Regions from separate parts of the Burkholderia sp. THE68 genome, predicted to be linked through region 1. Evidence: riboswitches for the same ligand, from Rfam matches in the RefSeq annotation. Region 1 holds a riboswitch; the other holds the start of a gene.
What was found. Region 1 has a riboswitch for glycine ahead of gcvT (glycine cleavage system aminomethyltransferase GcvT). Riboswitches for the same ligand answer to the same signal wherever they lie in the genome.

Region 1 (3,405 bases):
ATGCAGATCGGCTCGCAGCGGTGTCCTCTGGAAATCCGAGGTTCGCCATCCATGCCGCTCGAGTGTTGTGCGCAGCCCTGCATCTCGAAGCAGCCGCGCAGATCATGCACTCACGAGGCGTCCGGCACGCGCTCGATGAGCATGATTCGATTCTGGGAGAAGACGAATTTCTGCGAGATATAGATAACGCAGTGGACCTGTTCCAAACCGCCGGAGTCGACGCCGATCTACGCGTGGCGTTGCTGGAGTCGGCGGTTTTGGCTGTCCGCTCGAAAGGATGCGCAATCAGGCAAGTCATGCCCATCCTGTATCCTGAAGACGACACCATGAGGTATGAACTCTATGCGCAAGCACCTGCTCGCCGATGTGCCGAATTGAGCTTCGCGATTGCAGAAGCCCTCGTCGAGAAATTTGACGACGCTTACCCTGAGTTGATTACCTTCTCGTGCCGTCCGCTCACCTCATACAGGCCAGCGAATACCTTTGCGGAGAGCCTTGCGTGAGTATCGACGTGAGCGACCTGTTAAGCCTGGCGCAGAAACTATCAGAAGGGAAGAGTGAGTGTGAATGGAGAGCGGGCGCGTCGCGTGCGTATTACGCTGCTTACCATCGGGCGCTGGAAATTGCGGACCGCCATTTACCGTCGTGTCGAGACAAGGCCGGTGTTCATGTGCAGCTTGAGAGGCGGCTAGTCGATGCCGGAAAGAAAGGCGGCGAACTCGCGTACATGCTGCGTGAATTGAAGAAAGTAAGAACGCAAGCCGATTATCGACTGGCCATCGCGTTCGAGCAGCCTGACGCATCTGATTTTGTTGCGACATGTCAACTTTTCTTGCCCATGGCGGACTTGCTCGACGCGCATCTGGAGCGCACGGAAACGGCTACATCTTGACCGCTTAGCCCGGGTCAGTCAGGAGCCAGCCGCCACCAGCGGCCCCCCGTCCATCGGACCCGCCCGAATCCGTTTGACAACCCCAATTCGGTCGCGTAAATTCTGCCGCACGCGTCGGGAGAGCGCGTGGTTTTCGTATGCATCGAGAACCGCGCCGCCGAAGGGGCACACCCGCAAACTCTCAGGCAAAAGGACCGACGGCGTCGAGGAACGAAGTTCCTCGCACTCTGGAGAGCGGCAGCGGTTTCATCGAAAACGATGAGCAGGCTGCCCACCGAAGGGGCGCGCGATGAACCGCGGCACGACCGTGCACGGTTCGCGCAATCTCTCAGGTACCGAGGACAGAGGGGTCACGCATCGCAATCGCTCAGCGGCATGAGCCTTGCGCGCTGCTTCCGGCAGCACGAAAGGTCCATCTGCAAAGCGAAATGTGCGCTGCGTGGCCTTTTTTGTCTGGCGAACCGAGGCCCCGATGACTTCTCTTCAACACACGCCCCTGCACGCTGCACACCTCGCGCTCAATGCGCGCATGGTCGATTTCGGCGGCTGGGACATGCCCGTCAACTACGGTTCGCAGATCGACGAGCATCGCGCCGTACGCACCGACGCCGGCATGTTCGACGTGTCGCACATGCGCGTCGTCGATTTCGAGGGCGAAGCCGTCCGCGATTTCTTCAGGTACGCGATCGCCAATAACGTCGACAAACTCACGACGCCCGGCAAGGCGCTCTATTCGTGTCTGCTCGACGGCAACGGCGGCGTGATCGACGACCTGATCGTCTACTACTTCTCCGAAACGCGCTTTCGCGTCGTCGTGAATGCGGGGACGGCGGAGAAGGACATCGCCTGGTTCGGGCAGCTGAACGCCGAAGGCGAATTCAATCTTTCCATCACGCCGCGCCGCGATCTCGCGATCATCGCCGTGCAAGGCCCGAATGCGCGCGAAAAGGCCTGGCAAGTGCTGCCGGATACGCGCGCTCAAACTCAGGACATCAAGCCGTTCAACGCCGTCGTGTTTCCATCGACGCAATACGGCGAGCTGATGCTCGCGCGCACCGGCTACACCGGCGAGGACGGTTTCGAGATCGTCGCCCCGGCGACGCATGTCGAAGCGCTGTGGAACGCGCTTGCCGCCGCCGGCGTGAAGCCGGCCGGTCTCGGCGCGCGCGACACGCTGCGTCTCGAAGCCGGCATGAATCTGTACGGCCAGGACATGGACGAGAAGGTTTCACCGCTCGACGCCGGGCTTGCGTGGACCGTCGATCTGAAAACGGAGCGCGATTTCGTCGGCCGCAGCGCGCTGGAGGCGCACGGTTCGAAGGCGAACTTCGTCGGGCTCGTGCTGATCAAGGAAAACGGCAAGGCGGGCGGCGTGCTGCGCGCACATCAGAAAGTCGTCACGCAACACGGCGACGGCGAAATCACGAGCGGCACCTTTTCGCCGTCGATGCAGGAGTCGATCGCGTTCGCGCGCGTGCCGACGGCCGTTGCCGCCGGGGACACGGTGCAGGTCGTCATCCGCGACAAGCAACTGCCCGCGCGCGTGGTAAAACTTCCGTTCGTGCGCAACGGCAAGGTTTTGGTCGACCTCTCCTGACGCCGTCGCGCTCGTTTTCTCCGATCAAGAACCTCACGAAAGAACCACGCAAGGAGCATTCAATGAGCATCCCGGCCGATCTGAAATACACCGAATCGCACGAATGGGTCCGCACCGAATCCGATGGCACGCTGACCATCGGCATCACCGATCACGCGCAGGAAGCGCTCGGTGACATCGTGTTCGTCGAACTGCCCGCGGTGGGCAAGACCGTCGCGGCGGGCGATGCCATCGCCGTGATCGAATCGGTGAAGGCCGCATCCGACATTTACGCGCCGGTCTCGGGCGAGATCGTCGCCGCCAACGACTCGCTCAGCGCGACGCCCGACCAGGTGAACGGCGCGCCGTACGAAAGCTGGCTCTTCAAGATCAAGCCGGCCGGCGACGCCGGTCTCGACAAGCTGCTCGACGCCGAAGGCTACGGCAAGTCGATCGGCGAATAACCCATCTCAATGACGATGGCGGCTCGGGCAACGAGCCGCATCGCAGGAATTCACATGAAGCTCGAACACCCGGATCGCCTGATGAACCGCACCTCCCTGTCACTCGCCGCGCTCGAATGCCACGACGCATTCGCCGAGCGGCACATCGGCCCCGATGACGCGGACCAGCGCGCCATGCTCGACGCGCTCGGTTTCGCGTCACGCGCGGCCTTCATCGACGCGGTGATTCCTGAATCGATCCGCCGCAAGGAAACGCTGCCGCTCGGCGCGTTCACGCAGCCCAAGAGCGAGGCGGAAGCGCTCGCGGCACTGCGCAAGCTGGCGGACGAGAATCTGGTGTTTCGAACTTATATCGGCCAGGGCTACTACGGCACGCACACGCCGGCGGTGATCCTGCGCAACGTGCTCGAAAATCCGGCGTGGTACACGGCGTACACGCCGTACCAGCCGGAAATTTCGCAAGGGCGTCTGGA
Region 2 (3,405 bases), on a different replicon from region 1:
TTACTTTCTTTGCAGCAGCAAAGAAAGTGACTGCCGCCCCGCACAGGGGCATCACCAATAGACCGACACGAAAACGGGATCCGGCGACAAAAAGCAAGCGGGTAACAGGCGCTTCCCTAGCGCATTTTTTTAACTCGGAGAACTACACATGAACGATATCGTTCGCATCGACACCAATCAACGCATGAGCCGCGTCGTAAAAGCGGCGGGCCTCGTATTCATCGGCGGCCAGACATCGGCCGATCCCACGCCGGACGTGAAGCTGCAAACCGCTAAAGTGCTCGAAAAGATCGACGGCTTTCTCGACAAGGCCGGCATCGACAAGACGCGTCTCGTCTCCGCGCAAGTATGGCTCGCGGACATCGGCCGCGATTTCGCCGGCATGAACGAAGTATGGGACGCGTGGGTACCCGAAGGCTGCGCGCCCACACGCGCGACGGTGCAGGCGCAACTCGCGTCGCCGGATCTGCTCGTCGAAATCGCGGTCGTGGCGCTCGGCTGAGGCGAAACGCGCCTCTTGCACGGAGCGCCACGCGAGGGCTTATAGCAGCGCTTCGCTGCGCTCGATGCCGCCCGGCGCCGCTTCACGCACCGGCTGGCGAGGCAAGCGCTGCAACACCGCTTCCGCGACGAGTTCGGCCGTCGCCGCCGAAAGCGTCCAGCCAAGATGCCCGTGCCCCGTGTTGTAGAACACGCCGGGACGCTTGCCCTGCCCGACCTTCGGCAGCATGCTCGGCAACATCGGGCGCAGGCCGCTCCACGGAATCACGCGCGCCGTCGACACGTCGGGGAAATAACGCCGCGTCCATTCGACCAGCGGCGCGATGCGATCCGCGCGGATATCGCGGTTGAAACCGTTCAGCTCCGCCGTTCCCGCCACACGAAAACGGTCCGCGCCGAGCCGGCTCGTGACGATCTTCGCGCGGTCATCGAGCAGGCTGACCCACGGCGCATGATCGCGGCTGCGGGCGTCGTCGAGGCAGACGGTGATCGAATAGCCCTTGACCGGATAGACGTTGAGATGATCGCCCGCCATCGCGGCAAACGCCCGGCTGCCGACGCCCGCGCAGACCACGATGCCGTCGAAGCCGAGCGGCTGCGACTCGCCCGCATGTTCGACGGTCAGCGTGAGACGCCCCGCCTGCTCATCGATCGATGTCACCGATGTGTCGTAACGGAACTCGACGCCATGTCGCGCGCAGGCATCCGCGAGTCCGCGCGTGAACTTGTGGATGTCGCCCGTCGAATCCGATGGCGTGAAGAAGCCGCCATGAAACGCACCGCGCAGAGTCGGCTCGATCGATTCGATCTCTTGGGGCGTGACGGCGTACCGGTCGAGACCCGCGCCCTTCAGAATCTCGTTGACCTTCGCGGCGGCGTCGAACTCCTTGCGCGTCGCGTAGAAATGCAGGATGCCGCGCCGTTCGAGATCGAAGTCGATGTTCTCGTCCCGCGCGATGCGAAAGAGATGCTCGCGCGCCGCGATCGCGAGGCGCACGGTCTCAGCCGTATTGACGCGGTAGTTCGGTATATGCCGCAGAAACTCGCCCATCCAGCTGTACTTGTGCCAACTGGGGCGCGGGTTCATCAGAAGGGGCGCGTCGCGCGTGAACATCCATTTCAGCCCCTTCAGCACGGTGGCGCGGCTGTTCCACACTTCGGCGTTGCTCGCGGAAAGCTGGCCGCCGTTGGCGAACGACGTTTCCATCGCCGCGTAGCGATGGCGTTCGAGAACGGTGACGCGAAAACCGCGCTGCGCGAGGGCGTAAGCGGTCGTGACGCCGGTGATCCCGGCGCCGATGATGGCGATTCGTGACATGACATGGTCCAGATTTATTGAGCATCGCCGGCCTTGGCTACATACCGCAGCCGGCACCGATGCCCCATCTGTCCATGTACCTGAGAGTTTCGCCCGCGAGCAGTCGACGTTTGCGCCGATAGCCGGGGGCTCCCCTTCGGTGGGCGCGTGAAAGCGCCGCTCTCCAGATGTTCCGGCGCGCACGGTCCTTTTGCCTGAGAGTTTCCGGGGCGGTTGCTCCGTCGGCGTCGTCGCGGGGGACGAGCTCTTCCGTGGCGCGTTGTCGAACCCCTCGACAATACCGATACGAAACGCGCGTGGCAAGCCCCTTCGACGTTGACAGACCGCCGGGCTCGCCGTCAGACTGCCGTCGTCCGTTCTTTCACCGCACCAACGATGCCGACTTCCCAACTGTCCGTCTACTTCTTCGCCCAGGCCGCTGTCATTGTGTTCGCGAGCCAGTTGGTCGGCCGGCTCGCGCAACGCGTCGGCCAGCCGCAAGTGGTCGGCGAGATGATCGCGGGCGTGCTGCTCGGGCCCTCGCTCTTCGGGCTGCTGCTGCCGCACTGGCAACAGGCGCTCTTCCCCAAGGCGACGATGGGCATGCTCTACGTCGCCGCGCAGCTCGGCGTCGGGCTCTATATGTTTCTGGTCGGCACGGAATTTCGCGCGGATCACTTCCGCGCACGCGCGAGGAGCGCGATGAGCGTTTCGCTCGCCGGCATCCTCGCGCCGTTCGTGCTCGCGTTCGCGCTGACGCCGTGGCTGCTCACGATCACCGGCCTCTTCGCGGAAAAGGTGCGGCTCTACGAGGCGTCGCTGTTTTTAGGCGCGGCGATCGCGATCACCGCGTTTCCGATGCTCGCGCGCATCATTCACGAGCGCGGACTCGCCGGCACCTCGCTCGGCACGCTCGCGCTGACCGCAGGCGCCTTCGACGACGCCGCCGCATGGTGCATCCTCGCGATCGTGCTGGCGAGCTTCGGCGGCTCGTGGACGGGCGCGTATATGGCGATCGGCGGCGGCGCGGCCTTTGCGCTGTTCATGATCTTCGTCGGCGGCAAGCTGCTGCGCAGGCTCGCCGCCGGACTCGATCCCGACGCGCCGCTGCCCACGAGTGTGCTCGCCGCCGTGATGGTGCTGTTCTCGCTGTGCGCGTTCGCGATGGACTCGATCGGCATTCACGCGGTGTTCGGCGGCTTTCTGCTCGGCGTCGCGCTGCCGCGCGGCCCGCTGACCGAGAAGCTGCGCGACATGCTGCAGCCTTTCGTCGTCGTGTTCCTATTGCCGATGTTCTTCACCTACTCCGGTCTCAACACGCGGCTCGACATGCTCATGGACCCGGCCATCATGGTGGCCGCCGTCGCCATTCTGTTCGCATCGTTCGGCGGCAAGGGCATCGCGTGCTGGGCGGCCGCGCGCATGAACGGCGAACCGCCCGGCGACGCAATGGCGATCGGCGCGCTGATGAACGCGCGTGGGCTTATGGAGCTGATCATCATCAATATCGGGCTGGCGGCGGGCGTGATATTGCCCGGGCTGTTTTCGATACTCGTGCTGATGGCCGTGCTCAGCACGCTGATGGCGTCGCCGCTGTTCAACTGGAT

Region 2: another riboswitch for glycine. It lies ahead of BTHE68_RS26510 (D-amino acid dehydrogenase); the one in region 1 lies ahead of gcvT (glycine cleavage system aminomethyltransferase GcvT).

The regions. Positions count from the first base shown of each region.
Region 1 covers NZ_AP022315.1:2,691,030-2,694,434, reverse strand. The annotation lists gene BTHE68_RS12820 (hypothetical protein) at 1-503, shown strand, start outside; gene BTHE68_RS12815 (hypothetical protein) at 500-892, shown strand; glycine riboswitch at 998-1,099, shown strand; glycine riboswitch at 1,110-1,247, shown strand; gene gcvT (glycine cleavage system aminomethyltransferase GcvT) at 1,365-2,489, shown strand; gene gcvH (glycine cleavage system protein GcvH) at 2,552-2,932, shown strand; gene gcvP (aminomethyl-transferring glycine dehydrogenase) at 2,987-3,405, shown strand, end outside.
Region 2 covers NZ_AP022318.1:114,427-117,831, forward strand. The annotation lists gene BTHE68_RS26505 (RidA family protein) at 149-502, shown strand; gene BTHE68_RS26510 (D-amino acid dehydrogenase) at 542-1,819, opposite strand; glycine riboswitch at 1,885-1,989, opposite strand; glycine riboswitch at 2,000-2,073, opposite strand; gene BTHE68_RS26515 (cation:proton antiporter) at 2,195-3,405, shown strand, end outside.